DNA from 2 places in the Thalassospira sp. MIT121401 genome. Region 1 is predicted to be linked to the other one. Evidence: riboswitches for the same ligand, from Rfam matches in the RefSeq annotation. Region 1 holds a riboswitch; the other holds the start of a gene.

Evidence for each region. Region 1 has a riboswitch for cobalamin ahead of SIB88_RS13230 (DUF4198 domain-containing protein). Riboswitches for the same ligand answer to the same signal wherever they lie in the genome.
Region 2: it holds a riboswitch for cobalamin, as region 1 does, so the genes downstream of both, cobU (bifunctional adenosylcobinamide kinase/adenosylcobinamide-phosphate guanylyltransferase) here and SIB88_RS13230 (DUF4198 domain-containing protein) in region 1, are expected to answer to the same signal.

The regions. Positions count from the first base shown of each region.
Region 1 is NZ_CP138926.1:2,868,037-2,875,905, forward strand. It holds gene SIB88_RS13205 (MFS transporter) at 1-409, opposite strand, end outside; gene SIB88_RS13210 (energy-coupling factor ABC transporter ATP-binding protein) at 457-1,194, opposite strand; gene cbiQ (cobalt ECF transporter T component CbiQ) at 1,178-1,975, opposite strand; gene SIB88_RS13220 (cobalt ABC transporter permease) at 1,972-2,589, opposite strand; gene cbiM (cobalt transporter CbiM) at 2,582-3,256, opposite strand; gene SIB88_RS13230 (DUF4198 domain-containing protein) at 3,274-4,071, opposite strand; cobalamin riboswitch at 4,243-4,436, opposite strand; gene SIB88_RS13235 (DUF924 family protein) at 4,585-5,130, shown strand; gene SIB88_RS13240 (glycosyl transferase family protein) at 5,194-6,258, opposite strand; gene yaaA (peroxide stress protein YaaA) at 6,283-7,059, opposite strand; gene SIB88_RS13250 (peptidylprolyl isomerase) at 7,254-7,574, shown strand; gene SIB88_RS13255 (DUF1491 family protein) at 7,678-7,869, opposite strand, start outside.
Region 2 is NZ_CP138926.1:251,241-259,109, reverse strand. It holds gene SIB88_RS01175 (hypothetical protein) at 1-136, shown strand, start outside; gene cobT (nicotinate-nucleotide--dimethylbenzimidazole phosphoribosyltransferase) at 214-1,248, opposite strand; gene cobS (adenosylcobinamide-GDP ribazoletransferase) at 1,517-2,332, shown strand; gene SIB88_RS01160 (histidine phosphatase family protein) at 2,402-3,016, shown strand; gene SIB88_RS01155 (hypothetical protein) at 3,121-3,795, opposite strand; cobalamin riboswitch at 4,035-4,225, shown strand; gene cobU (bifunctional adenosylcobinamide kinase/adenosylcobinamide-phosphate guanylyltransferase) at 4,280-4,807, shown strand; gene cobW (cobalamin biosynthesis protein CobW) at 4,842-5,882, shown strand; gene cobN (cobaltochelatase subunit CobN) at 5,975-7,869, shown strand, end outside.

The DNA of each region.
Region 1 (7,869 bases):
AAAGGCCCTTGGTATAGGATTTCTCGTCTTCGAGAATTTCCGGGATAATGGCCTGAAAGACCGGTGTGAACGCGGCGGACGCGGCATTGACAACAAAGACCAGAACAAAAATCTGCCAGATCTGATCGACAAAGGGCAAACACAGAACAATTGCAGCACGCAAGATATCAAGCCCGACAAGCCATGTCCGGCGCGGCAACAAATGCGCCATCCCACCGACAATCGGGGCGATCACCAGATACGCGACCATCTTCAAAACCAGAATGGATCCCAATACCCGCCCCGCATCCGCCCCGGCCAGATCAAACGCCAGAAGTGACAGGGCCACCGTGGTTAATCCGGTCCCGATCAGGGACGTGATCTGGGCAGCAAAAAGATGTCGAAAGGCCGAAATGGAAAATGGCGACATGTTGGGGCATCCGGGCTGTGTGTCGCCTTACACCCTATCTTAAACCGTCAAAGGGTTTCAAATGAATGATCATCGGCCTTGGCATTTTGCCTTGCGCGATCGGATGCAGTACATTTTTTGGGTGCAAGTTCCTTGGCCTGCGACATTTTCCCGGCGCGCAATTCCAACGTCCGGGTGGCCAGTTTCCGGCGAAAATGCGGGTCATGCGACACCAGAATCATGGCTTGCGGCAGTTCCAGCAATATCTCCTCAAGCCGGTGAAGATTTTCTTCGTCCAGCGCGTTCGTCGGCTCATCAAGCAAAAGAACATCGGGCTTCATGGCAAGAACCGCCGCCACAGAAACCAGCCGCTTTTCCCCGCCTGAAAGCTCGTGGGTGATGCGTTCGCGCAAATGTCTGAGATGAAGTTGATCAAGTACCTCGTCAACAATCGCCAGTGCCTCTTCGCGGCTGGCCCCAAGATTAAGCGGGCCAAAAGCGATATCTTCGACCACGGTCGGACAAAACAGCTGATCATCGGGGTCCTGAACAATAAACCCGACCCGACAGCGCAGATCATGGAAATCCTTATCCGTTACACGCGGCATTCCAAATGCCCTGATTTCGCCGCCAAACGGTTTGATCAGACCAACCAGAATGCGCAACAGCGTGCTTTTGCCAGCCCCATTTGGACCGGTAATGAACAATCTTTCACTGGCCTCAAGCGACAGGCTGACACGGTCCAGAACATTTTGCCCTGCGCGGTATCCGTATGAAATATCGTTTAGTTCAATAAGAGACGACATAAAAACGATCCAGAATAACAAGCACGGAAACCAGCATCAGAAACCCCGCCCCGAAAAGGGCATCACGTTGCCGGAACACAAGATGATCAATCATCGGGAAATGGCCACTAAATCCGCGGCATTTCATGGCCTCAAGAACCCGTTCGGCACGTTCAAGAGACCTGACAAGCAACATCCCGAAAAGATACCCCAGCGACCGATAGGTATGAATGCTGTTGCGCGCCTTGAAGCCACGCAATTTCATGGCCATGCGCAGTCGATGATATTCATCATGAAGAACCGAAATATAGCGCACCGTAAACATCATGAGATGTACCAAGGCTGCTGGGCAACGCAGCCGGTATAATGTATGCCCAAGTCCCACCGGCGTTAACCCGGCAAGCAGGCTAAGCATCATCAAAACAACCGCATTGGCGCGAATGCCGATCAGGACTGCATGTTGCAATCCTTCCTTGCTGGCCTCGGCACCCAGGACGGTAAACATGGCGGTTCCCGGCGTTGTGAATGGCAACATCACCAGCATCACAATGATGAACCCGTCCATTGCTGCCATACGTTTCAAGGTCAGACGCAAAGGCAAATCAGTCATGAACATCGTCGCCACTGCCACAAAAAAGGCAGCAAGCGCGAATTCGATCTGATGCAGGGAAACGACCATCACCGAAAACAAACCGGCCGCCACCACCCGAACACGCGGATCAAACGATCCGACAAAGGAAGACGGTCGTTGCCCGCCTCCCTGAACACTTAATGGCTGGTCATGCCCGAAAAGATGGCTCATGATTTGGTTGCTTTGGCTCTCAAACGTCTTGCTGCCAGATAATAGGCAATCCCGAAGAACCCGAATATATAACCAATACCGCCCAGAATCGATTGAAGATCGTTCTTTTCCTTGTAGGCGGTAATTTCCCGACGCAATGGCCGCAATTCATCACGAACGATCGCGGCAATGACTTCTTCCTGTTCGCGGGTGATTGCAGTTTTGGTTGCATTATCCCCGACAACTGCCCCATCCACAGTGATGTTAGCGCTATCATCCGAAGAAACTGCGGCAATGCTGCCTGCCCCTGAAATTCCCGTCAGGTCGGCAATATCAAAACTGGCTTCTGCAACATGCCCTGCCCCCAGATCGGCCCGAAAGACAAGGTCAACTTTCCGGCTTGGCGTATAGACAAAGAAGCCGTCAGAATCCGTTCTGATTTCATCGATCTTGTTTCCCTGCCGGTCAAAAATTTCAACCAGCGTGTCCGCAGCCATATCGCCATTGGAAAACCCGATCTCCCCTTCGACAGCTATGCCGCTTGGAAAAACCGATGCAATCACCTTATGGGCCTGGGCGGCCTGCATTCCGAACAGAAGGCCTGCCAGAAACACCCCAGTTGCAAGCTTAGCCATTGTTGGCCTCATTCACCTGTTCGGCCAGGATCGCGGGGTTTTGTGCGTCATATCGGCGGATCTGGGCATCGGCCATCAGCAAGGCCGGTTTGACCTTCATGATCAGATAAACCGCTGCTGCAGACACCAGACCTTCGACCGCCATGATCGGAATATGGGCAAAGAAAACAAGCTTGGCCGCCGGTACAAACCCTTCCCCGCTCAGACCAAGGGAAATAGCTACGAACAAGGTGGTCAGCGCAATTGAAAGCGCACCGGCACACCCGCCCCAGATTGCCGCAAAGGTTGGATTGCTTCGCGACACCAATCCGCGAAACATGAAACCGGCAATCACCGCAGGAAACGCAATATTGACGGTATTGACCCCCAATACAGTCAAACCGCCAAATCCGAAAAAGATGGCCTGCAACAAAAGCCCGACAAAAAGTGCCGGGAATGCGGTCCAGCCAAGCACAAGCCCGGCCAGGCCACTCATAATCAGATGCACGCTCGACGGACCGACCGGCACGTGGATCAGGGAGGCGACGAAGAACGTCGCCGATAACACCCCCGTCGCCGGAATTTTATCGATTGGCAGTTTGCGCAATCCAAGGCCAAGCCCCGCGACTGCAAGCACGCCACCGCCAATCAGCACCTCTGGGGCCAGTGCCCCGTCAACAATATGCATCTATTTTGTCCCCAAGCCTATTGCACATCATAGGCGCGAACCCACAGGACTGCATCCTGTGAAAGCTCTTTTCCCTGAAATTCTTTGTCCGGCCCACTGCCAAGGGCCGCAAAACCCCAAAATCCGGCCTTGGGGATCCCGAACGTAAAATACCCGTTGGCATCGGTAATCGCGACAATCGCCCCACCGGGCATCGGTCCTGCTGTCGGTTCCTTGGGCGCGTTACGGTCCATATCGGGTTCGGCTGCCATATATTCGATTTCAACCTCGACCCCGGATACCGGTTCACCATTGCTCAGCACCCGACCGGTAAAGGTCGAACCTGCGACAATGTTGGTCGGCCGGTTTAACGGCAGAATTTCGGTCACAAGTCCCTGTGCCTCCATCCAGTCGGTCGGGATTTCGTTGCGGTTCACATAGGACTTGGTGATCTGCTGAATGAAGATATCTTCGCTTTCTTCGTAATAGGGTTCGGGCACCACCACCATCACGTAATCGCCACTGCGCTTAAGGGTCAAAGTACCGTCATACGCCTTGGCGGTATTCTCCTTCCCTGTGAAGGTCACCTCAGAAAGCGTTGAAGATAAATCAATTTTATCACCGCGATGGATTGCGTAAAACGCCACCGGCTTTTTCATATCCATGACATGTCCGTTTTCGAACGGATGCCAGAATATCAGTTTCACCGGCAGTTCGCCGGGGGCGGTCACATTGACTTCCGGTGTATAGGCCAATTGAAAATGGGCGTGCGCACTTTGTGACGCGAACGCGAAACAGGCACTTGCAATCGCAAGCTTGCCAAGAGTTTTAAACATGTAATCGTCTCTTTTCACGAACGATGCACGTCAGAAAAGTTTCCCGACGCACAGAGTTAGGATCAAGAACGATAGGATGGCTGGAAGCAAGATACCGGTTTCACGACGAGACCGCCTTTTCCCTGCAACCTGACGCTCACCCCGGCGTCCAACAGTTCAGTACCGGACAAGCCGTGTCCGGCAGTCAAAGGCAGGTCTCCTGGCTCGTGGTTTCAAAAGCATTACGCCTTCCCGGTTTGTCACCAGTGGCATAGGTAATGCTCGGACCACTTACAGTTGCGGGGGCAGCCGTGGCATTGTCGTAACGCACCACGTTCCCTTTTAAGCCGATCCAATGGATCAACACCCAAGACGCGTTCATATTCCATGGGCGGCAAACACCTGTCAACTCTTTGCCCGCATCAGAACGGATTATCTTTTCGCGCCATTGCTTGACCTTCGCCCTTCCCGCGGCAAAGATCAGCAAACACATCGCACAATATTGCGATTGGCCTTACATGGGATGGGTTGGAAATGATGGCTCCTGAAACAGTCCTGGACTTCTGGTTCAAGGAACTCGAACAAAAGCAATGGTTTATCAAGGATACTGCACTTGATACCCACATTGCCGAACGATTTTCCGACATTCATGCCGCGGCGCTTGCCGGTGAACTTTTCACCTGGCGCACCACCGCATCGGGGCGCCTTGCCGAAATCATCGTTCTGGATCAGTTTTCACGCAACATGTATCGCGACACGCCGCAATCATTTGCTGCCGATCCGATCGCGCTTATTCTTGCACAGGAAGCCGTATCCTTGGGCAAGGACAAGGAACTTGGATCACCTGAACAGCGGGCGTTTCTGTATATGCCCTATATGCATTCAGAATCCGAAATGATCCATGAAATTGCCGTGACCCTGTTTGATCAGCCTGGGCTTGAACACAATTACGGTTTTGAAATCAAACACAAGAAAATCATCGACCGGTTCGGGCGTTATCCGCACCGCAATGACATCCTTGGCCGAACATCCACACCAGAAGAAATCGCGTTTCTCAAAGAACCGGGCTCGTCATTCTAGAATGAAAAACGGGACGTCAATCCGTCCCGCTTTCATAAAATCATTCACTGCGAAAACGCGATATCAACCGATATCGCGATCGCGATTATCCCACCACCCCTGCACCAGGGATTCGGCTTCGTCCATATAATCGGCTTTGCCCGCAAGGAATGCCGCCATCGCTGCACTGCCCTTGATCCTGGCTTCGGCCGGGGCATCCTCGACCTCGCCGCGCCAAACAGCCAGGAAGTGTTTGAGGGTCACCGGGCTTTGATCGTCGATTTCTTTTTCGGTTTTTGGCAAAAGTGCCGGCCACCGGACGTCGCAAAGCTCGCCGTTATCAAGCATCCGAAGATCAACATGTTTGAACGGTGTGCGTTCTGCTTCGCCGCCCCCGCCCTTGATCACGCCAATTCGCGGCAGTTCAAGAAGCTTGCCTGTTTCGCGATGCACATCCAGAAACGCCGGATGAAACACCCCCAGGAAAGCAGCCCGCGCCTGTAACGGGTTTAGCAACCGCAACAGGGTATTCACCGGACTGCGCAGCCCCAGAAGCGACCGCAGACCGATCAGTTCCTGCAATTTCGGATGCATATGGCGCAGCGGCAGATAAGCAAACCCCTTTGCGGTAATATCCGAACGGGCTTCTTCGGCTGACATCGCGATCGGCAGCTTAAGCGCTTTGATCGCGGCCTCGGTTCCAAGACCATTGACCAGATGCGAGTTATAACCGTGCATCAGAACCGGAACACCGTTCTGCGATATCAAATGTGCCGACAATACAAACCACGGCAGACCACGGGTTCGACCAGCCGCATATGAAGGCCAATCAAGCATCGGGCGGCCCACCGGGTTGGCGTCCTGTCCATCATCCGCATCAAGCCTTGCGGCTTTGCGCACGGCTTCGATCATGCCTGCGAGTTCTTCCGGCGTTTCCGCCCGATAGCGTAGCATAAGCAAAAATGCGCCAAGCTGGATCGGCTCGACCTCATCGCGCAGGATCATTGAAAAGGCATCGAATGCCTCTTCGCGCGTCAGGCTGCGTGAACGGCCCGGCCCCCGAAAGAATGTTCTCAAATACCCCGAAAACGGATGAGATTCGGGTAAATGATTTTCTTCCTCGAGCTGTTCAAGATGCTCGTCGGTCATACGTACTCACCGAAAAAATTGTCGTTACTGGTCATGGACGCGGGTAAAGACCCACTCCGTCTCGTTTGACAGGTCATCCTGGTAGCAATAACCGTCAACATTGAATTTCTTAAGGTCTTGCGGGTTTTCCAGTCGATTGTCGATCATGTAACGCGCCATCATGCCACGCGCACGCTTTGCTGAGAAGCCGACAACCTTGGCAGCCCCGCCTTTGACTTCCTTAAAGACCGGTGTGATGACCGGTCCATCAAGCAGCTTGGTCTTGACCGACTTGAAATATTCGTTGGATGCCAGATTGATCAGGCTGCGGTCCTTGTGGCCTTCGGTAAGCTTGTTGATCTCTTTGGCGATCTTGTCACCCCAAAACGCATAAAGGTCCTTGCCACGCGGATTTTCAAGCCGTGTGCCCATTTCAAGGCGATAAGGCTGCATCAGATCACGCGGCTTCAACAGACCATAAAGCCCCGACAGCATCCGAAAATGGTCCTCGGCCCAGTCGATATCGGCATCCTTCATGGTGTCGGCATCAAGACCGACATAGGTATCACCACGAAAGGCAAAGATCGCCGGTTTTGCGTTACTGCGATCAAAAGGCCGTGAAAAATGCTGGAAGCGCTGATAATTCAGATCCGCAAGGTTTTCACTGATCCCCATCAGCTTCATCAAATCGCCACGGCTTTTTTTCCGTGCAACTTCAATCAATTCTTCCGTGTCATCGAGAAACGCCGGTTGGGAAACGGCCATTTCCGGCACGTCCGTTTCGAAATCCAGCTTCTTGGCCGGGGACACAACAGCAAGCATCAATCTGCCTCTTCTCTTTCATCTCGGTTCAATTTGTCGTAACAAGCCACAAGGCATGGACAATGTCTAGGGCCCAAGCCCATGTACAGGTGTATACGACTGTGCATGGATTTGGACCCTTGGCTTTATCCATAAACTTCTAATCTTGCAGAAAATCCGTCTGGCGCAAGCCTTGGCGGAAGAAAGGACCAGTTATGAGTGAACAAGTTCGCGCGTCGCACATTCTTCTGATGTATGCCGGTTCGGCACGTTCGACCGCCACCCGCACCAAAGAAGAAGCATTGAACGAAATCAATGCCCTTAAAGACCAGATCGCAAACGGTTCCGATTTTGCAGAACTGGCAAAAGCTAATTCCGATTGCCCGTCCGGCCAGCAGGGCGGCGATCTTGGCTTCTTTGGCCGTGGCATGATGGTTCCGGAATTCGATGCTGCTGCATTCAGCATGGATGTCGGTGCGACCTCTGACGTTGTTGAAACCGATTTCGGTTATCACCTGCTTCAGCGCACCGCCTGATCCCGCGCTGCGATCAGAAAAAGGCTGGCACATTGTTGCCAGCCTTTTTCTTTTGGTGAGCCGGAAATGTGGCGCACCTTTGCCAGGACTGACGATCCGCGTTCTAATAATCAACGACGGGTGCATCAAGTTCGTACTGGCCTTTATGGTCTTCGATTTCGAGAACCCACACATCGCGGTCAAAGTCGATCTGCTTGCGCCAATAGTTATCACAGGAAAATTCGGTTTCACGCCCGCCATCTGGACCGCCTGCAACCAGCATCCAGCCAAGATCGCCGTCCAGTGTCGTAACCCG
Region 2 (7,869 bases), 2.0 Mb from region 1:
GGAATCAGGTGATACACGTGTGATTCTGTGCCGTTGCGACGATGAACGCGCGATCAAATTCGGCCATTCGATCAACATCACCATGTTCCAGGGTCGCCACGTTGAACAATTGATGAGCGAGCGGACAAAAAAATAGCGCCGGGCTTCCCGACGGTGTGATGCCCGACGCTGTGATGGTTGTCTGAAAGCTTCGATGAAAAGCAATTTGGCCGCTTAAGCCTGTTCCTTGCCGTCAATGCCGGCTTTTTCAAATGTCGCCATGCCGTTATGGCATTCAGCAGCCGAGCGCAGCAGCGGGATCGCCAATGCTGCACCCGACCCCTCGCCAAGGCGCATGCCGAAATCGATCAATGCCTTTTTGCCAAGCTTTTCAAGCAGGCGAATATGCCCCGGCTCTGCTGAAACATGGCCGACAAGACAGTGATCAAGTGCATCAGCTCGCATGGCGGCCAGAACCGCCGCCGCCGCACAGGAAACATATCCGTCAAGCAATACCGGCACCCGTGAATAGCGCGCAGCAATAATCGCCCCGGCCATGGCGGCAATTTCGCGCCCACCAACACAGCGCAAGACATCAAGCCCGTCATGCATCTGGTTTTTATGCAAGATGATGGCATCGCCAACCACCCGGGTCTTGAGTGTCAGGGTCGCGTCATCAATACCGGTTCCCCGCCCGGTCCAGTCCCCGGGATTGCCGCCATAAAGTGCATGGGCAATTGCCGCTGCGGCGGTGGTGTTGCCGATGCCCATTTCGCCTGGCACAAAAAGATCAAGGCCCTTTTCAATCGCGCTCATGCCAAAGGCCATGGCTTCTGCACAGCCCTCATCATCCATCGCCGGTTCCTGACTGAAATCGTTGGTCGGGATTTCAAGTGCGACTTCCATCACGCGGAGTTCCGCATCCACCGATTTGCAAATCTGGTTGATGGCAGCCCCGCCATTGATGAAATTCTCTACCATTTGCTGGTTTACGCTTGGCGGAAATGCAGACACGCCCTGTGCCACAACGCCATGACTGCCGGCAAAGACAGTGACGCGGGGCCGAGACATCCGCGGGCGTGATGTTCCCTGCCAGCCTGCCAGCCAAAGACTGAAATCTTCGAGACGGCCAAGTGACCCGGCCGGTTTGGTCAGGGTCGGCTCACGGTTGGCAACAGCAGCCTGTGCCTCTGCGTCAACGGCCGGCAAATCGGCCAGAAGACTGCGAATTTCATCAAGGCTTTGGGGCGGGTGCTTGGGATTGAACATTGTGGTCTCCGGCTGGCGGCAAATCGTCAAAAAGCGTGTTCCGCTTGGCTTCTGGAATGGTAAGGATTAGGGTCAGAAACCAATCAATTGGTGTGTTTCAGTATCGGCCAACGGTCTGCCGGTCCCGGATCCGGGATGGCTTCGGTTTCGCGGTGGACTGAAGAACCCCAATAAAATCGGCCCCAAACTAGGCCTATGCGCAACAGATTGCCAGTTCGAAAATCGGAATTTCATGGTGTCCGAAGATCATAACCAAAACGAAACAAACATGCAAAGCACAGATACACCGACAGGTGATCCGCATGATGATGCGGATAAAACGTCTGTTGATGCGTCGGTTTTATCCGATTTCTGGCGTGCCATGGCATTGCTCAGCCGGGTGCCGTTGCCCCCGGTTGGTGATTTCCGGGCGGCTCTGATCGCGCGATCTGTCTGGTGCTGGCCACTTGTCGGGCTGGTTCTGGCGGGCCTGGCATTGCTGCCGGCGATGCTTGTCGATTTTCTGACGGGAAACCCCCTTGTCTATGCGATCTTTGCCATTGCAGCGATGGTATTGCTGAGCGGCGCGATGCACGAAGACGGCATTGCCGACTGTGCTGACGGCTTTGGCGGCGGGATGGACCGCGACCGCAAACTTGAAATCATGCGCGACAGCACTGTCGGGACCTATGCGGTTGTCATGCTGATTTTGACGCTGGGTTTGCGGCTGGTTCTGATTACGGCTGCGGCGGATATCGGACAGGCCGGTATCCTGTTTCTGATCATGGCGGTTATTTCCCGTGCGGCAATGCCGGTTGTTATGCGCATATTGCCGCCAGCGCGGGATAACGGACTGGGCAAAGGGGCCGGGCGGCCCGGATGGCTTCCGGTTCTGGTCGGGTTTGCCATTGCCAGCGCCATTGTTCTGGTATTGGGCGGTATCGGTGCGATGTTTGCGGTAATCGTCGGTGTGATGATCGCGATCCTGATCGTCGCAATGGTTGCCAGATCACAAATCGGTGGCCAGACCGGTGATGTGTTGGGGGCAACCCAAATCTGTGCCGAACTGTTTGCCGGTATCGGATTCATTGCCGTAATGGCATAGCCAGGAACTTTGCTGATCGCTCAAAACGACCATGATTGACTGCCAATGTCCGAACAAACCGGGGAAAGCATGACCAAAATCAAGACAACGCGCTGGTGGCTGGTGCGTCATGCGCCGGTGCAAAACCCGGAACGTCTGGTCTATGGCCGAAGTGACATGCAGGTTGATCTGTCTGATGAAAAAAAACTGCGTGCGGTGGCGCGGCACTTGCCCCGCGATGCGGTCTGGATGACCAGCCATCTGTCACGGACGCTTGATACCGCGCTCAAGCTTCAGGAACTGATCGACGAGGACATCACCCCGACCCGCGAAAGCGGCTTTGCCGAGCAACATTTCGGGGCCTGGGAGCTTCAGCGCTGGAACGACCTTCCGAAAGGCGAAACCACACAATTCTGGACCGATTTCGCCCGACAGCAGCCGCCAAATGGTGAAAGCTTTGCCGATATGGTCGAGCGGGTCGGTCCGGTTTTCACCCACGCCACCAGCTACTGGGCGGGCCGTGACATTGTTGCAGTGGTCCATGGCGGTACCATCCGCGCGATCATGGCCAATGCGCTGGGACTGTCACTTGAAGCGGCATTGTCATTCCATATCGATACGCTAAGTCTGACCAGACTGGAATATATTGACGGTGTGGATCAGCCCGGCTGGCGTGTGACCGCGGTCAATCAAAGCTTCGGATGATTTTGACAGAAAATAAAAACGGCATCGACCCGCTGTGGAACGATGCCGTCAGGATGTGGATGTCGTGACCATTTCCGTGCCATAGACCGCCCTGTCCGCGGCAATCAGGCCGTTTGCAGCTCGGAATTCAAGGGAAGATCTTCAAGTGCATGTTCAGCAAGATAGCGATCAAGCATATCTGCGGTAATGTCATGCTTTTCGCAGATCGCAGTCACGTCTTTCAAATAGGCTTCGTAATAGGGCAGCGGGCGGCTGCGTGACTTGTTGCGCAATTTGGCGACATGCGGGAAATCTTCACAAAGAGCCGTATTCTCAATCGCCTGGATGACGTTGTCATCAATGATGGCTGCGGGCATCTTGCGATAGGTCTTTCCACAGGCTGACAGCATTTTGCTGGCGGTGGGGACCGATATCCCCGGCTGGGAAAGCAATTCGTTCAATTCTTCCTGGCCGAAATCCGAAATCGACATCAACGTGATGAGCGTCGGCAGATCACGCACGAGCAGCGACAGCGCATTGACGCGGATGCCACGCGCATGGGACCAGATGATGGTGCCGATCACCCCTTTGGAAGCATCAAGAGCAAAGATGCTGCGCACATCGCGGCGCGACAATGTAATGTCCGCACCGGTCGCATATTCTTCCAGAAACGTCTGAAAGGCCCGATTGTCGGAATTCAGGCGTTCAAGCAGACCAAGCCACATATCCTTGCGCGAGGATGTGGTCCAGGTTGGTGTGTTCGGATTTCGGATTTTCGATAGTTGTGCAGAAACTGCCATCTGATTTTGCAAAATTCCAGTTAACCCCAAGAGTTTGGTGCCGCAATTATGCGGCCCACCGGTTTTGATGTTTTTTGTCCCGGTGATCTTGCTGGAAGGTGATTTGTTACCACTCTAATTCCAGCTTGATAATATTATGTTCCCTTAAAGGAGGGCCGGCCTCAAGCAGGCAATTCTTACAAATACTGACCTTCCGGTTAGCTGACCCGTTCGGACAGAGAATGCCCTTTGGGTTCAAGGGCAAACCTGTTAGGTTCGGCGCACCGTTCGGTGATGGGAAATCGGTGCGATGCCGATGCTGCCCCCGCAACTGTATCGGGTTGGGTGATCCGGGTGGATGTATTGCCATTCACCAGCCACCGGGAAACCGGGAAGGCGGATTGCTTTCATGCCCGCAGCCAGGAAACCAGCCGAATGGTGTCATCATCTCAAATGATGGCGACGCAATCGGGCCTCGGTGGGAGGCCATGGCGAGGAATAGAATATGACCCGGACTGACCCGCCTTGCGGGACACATCTGATTCTTGGCGGTGCGCGATCTGGCAAAAGCCGGTTCGCCGAAAACATCATCAATGCGGCTGGCGGCGGCATATATATCGCGACCGGTCGGGCATGGGATGATGAAATGGTCAACCGCATCGACCTTCATAAACAATCGCGTGGCGATCTTTGGCAAACGATCGAGGAACCGCTTGATCTTTGCGGTGCACTCGACACCTGCAATCAGCCGGACGGCAAACCGGTTCTGGTCGATTGCCTGACCTTGTGGCTGACCAACCTGATGCTTGAAGATCGCGATATTGATGCTGAAATCGACCGGCTTTGTGATCACTTGCCTGGGCTGGGTATTCCGGTGTTGCTGGTATCAAACGAAGTCGGTTTCGGGATTGTACCGGAAAATGCAATGGCGCGCGCTTTTCGCGATCATGCCGGACGTCTCCATCAACGTATTGCCGCATTGGTTGAACGGGTGACGCTTGTCGTTGCCGGCATTCCGATGCAGGTCAAATGACAATTTAAATGATTGAATTTCAAGGAATTTGAAAATGGCACAATTGGGTAAAATCCCGGCAACCGTCATTACCGGCTTTTTGGGGGCCGGCAAGACAACCATGATCCGCAACATGCTGGAAAATGCCAATGGCAAACGCATTGCCCTGATCATCAATGAATTTGGCGATCTGGGCGTTGATCGCGGCATCATCAACGGGTGCGGTATCGAAGGCTGTGCCGAGGATGATGTGGTTGAACTGGCAAACGGATGTATCTGCTGTACGGTTGCGGATGATTTTCTGCCAACGATTCGTGGCCTGATTGATCGCGATACGCCGCCTGATCATATCGTAATCGAAACATCCGGGCTGGCCCTGCCCAAGCCGTTGGTCAAGGCGTTCAACTGGCCCGAAGTACGGTCGCGCGTGACTGTCGACGGGGTTGTCGCGGTTCTTGATGGTGCGGCATTGCGCGACGGGCTGTTTGCCCATGACCATCATGCGGTTCAGGCCCAGCGCGAGGCTGATGAAAACCTTGATCATGAAAGCCCGCTTGAAGAACTGTTTGAAGAACAGCTTCATTGCGCCGATATGGTGGTTCTGAACAAGACCGACCTTCTGACCGACGAAGAACGCACCAAGGTCGAAGCCGATATCCGCGCTGAACTTAAAAAGCCGTCGGTCAAAATCATCGCGACCGAGCATTCCCGTGTTGAAAACGCCATTTTGCTGGGCCTTGGTGCTGCGGCCGAGGATGACCTCGATAGCCGCCCGAGCCATCATGATGATGGTCATGAACATGATCATGATGATTTTGAAAGTTTTGTTGTCTCATTTGATGCGGTCAATGATCCGGCGGTCCTTGAAAAACGCCTGATCGACATCGTGCGTCAATATGATGTTCTGCGCATCAAGGGTTTCCTTGATGTTCCGGGCAAACCGATGCGCCATGTGGTTCAAGGGGTCGGCGAACGTTTCCAGCGTTACTTTGACCGTCCCTGGGCCGATAAGGAAAACCGCCGTTCCGAACTGGTGGTGATCGGCTTGCATGGTATGGACCGTGCCGCGATCGAGGCCGCAATCAAGGCAGCCTAAGCCCATTGGGCACACATAAAACCATATGACCGATACCGGATGTTTTGCGTCCGGTATCGGTGCTTTTGACGACAGAACAGACGGAATTTCAAATGCATCTTTTGGCAGCACAGCCCGGCATGGTCACCGATGGCAGCGAAGCGGTCGATCTTGGTCAGGAACCGGGCGATGTCGTCATCCTGTCTGCGGCCGAGTCCGAGCTTGCCTGCCTTGCCGGGGCACAGGCACGTCTGGCGGATGCGTTTGGTGATGATGTTCCGTCTTTGCGTTTGGCCAGTCTTTTGCAGCTTGGTCACAATATGTCGGTCGATCTTTATGTCGATGATGTGCTTTGTGATGCCAAATTCATCATCGTGCGGATCTTGGGCGGGCGCGGTTATTGGGAATATGGTGTCGAGCAGCTGGTCGCCTTGGCGCGGTCGCGTGATATCCCGATGGTGCTGTTGCCCGGTGATGATCAACCCGATGCCGAACTTCTGTCGCTATCCACCGTCAAGGGTGCTGAATATCAGCATATCTGGCGCTACCTGATCGAAGGTGGCCCGCAAAATGCCGAAAATTTGCTGCGTCTGATCTATGAAAAACTGAACGCAGATGTGCGGTGGAACTGGTCGCCAGCCGCTCCGTTGGTCAAGGCTGGCGGATATTGGCCGGGCATGTCACAGGCCGGTCTTGATGATATCAGATCAAACTGGAAAACCGATCAGCCGGTCACCCCGATCATTTTTTATCGATCACTTGTCCAGGCGGGAAATCTTGACGTCATAGATGCGCTGGTTGCTGCATTGTGCGACAACCATCTCAATCCGTTGCCGATTTTTGTCGCCAGCCTCAAGGACCCGGTGGCAAGTGCGCTGGTCGGAGACTGGCTTGCGGAAACGAATGCCGATCTGATTTTGAATACGACCGGGTTTGCGCTTTCCGTTCCGGGATCGGAACGATATGACGGGCCGTTTGATGCCGTTGATGCGCCGGTCTTTCAGGTGGTCTTGTCCGGTGGCAGCGAAGATGCATGGCGCGATGGTGTAAACGGGCTTGCCGCCCGTGATATCGCGATGAATGTCGCCTTGCCCGAGGTCGATGGTCGTATTCTGGCCCGGGCCGTTTCGTTCAAGGGATCGGCGGGTAAGGATGACCTGACCCAGATCGATCTCGTCAAATATATCCCGGTGCGCGATCGGGTCGATTTCACCGCAAAACTTGCCGCCAACTGGATCAGGTTGCGCAAATCTGCCCCGTCAGATCGCAAGATCGCCATGGTCATGGCCAACTATCCCAACAAGGATGCCCGTCTGGGCAATGGTGTCGGGCTTGATACGCCGGCTGGCATGATCGAAACCCTGCGCGCCATGCTTGAAGACGGATACGCCATCACCGATTTGCCGGCAGACGGCGATGCCCTGATTGCCGCGATCAAGGCCGGGCCGACCAACGATTTCAAGTCCCTTGCCACGCGTGAGATACGGGTAACGCTGTCCCTGGCGGATTATCAAACCGCCTTTGCCGCGCTGCCCAAATCGATCCGAAGCCAGGTGATCGAGGCCTGGGGTGATCCCCAAACCGATCCGTTTTATCTGCCCGATCAGGAAAGCTTTGCCCTGTCGATCCTGCCGATGGGCAATGTGGTCGTGGGCTTGCAGCCCGCGCGTGGCTACAACATTGATCCGCTTGAAAGCTATCACTCGCCCGATCTGGTGCCGCCGCACAACTATTTCGCCTTTTACATCTGGCTGCGGCATGTGTTTGGCGTCGATGCGATCATTCATTTTGGCAAACATGGCAATATGGAATGGTTGCCGGGCAAGTCACTGGCACTCTCCGAGGATTGCTTCCCCGAAGCAGTCTTTGGCCCGACCCCGCATTTCTATCCCTTTATCGTCAATGACCCGGGCGAAGGCACACAGGCCAAACGCCGTGCCCAGGCGGTCATTCTTGACCATCTGACCCCGCCCCTGACTCGCGCGGAAAGTTACGGGCCGCTCAAAGA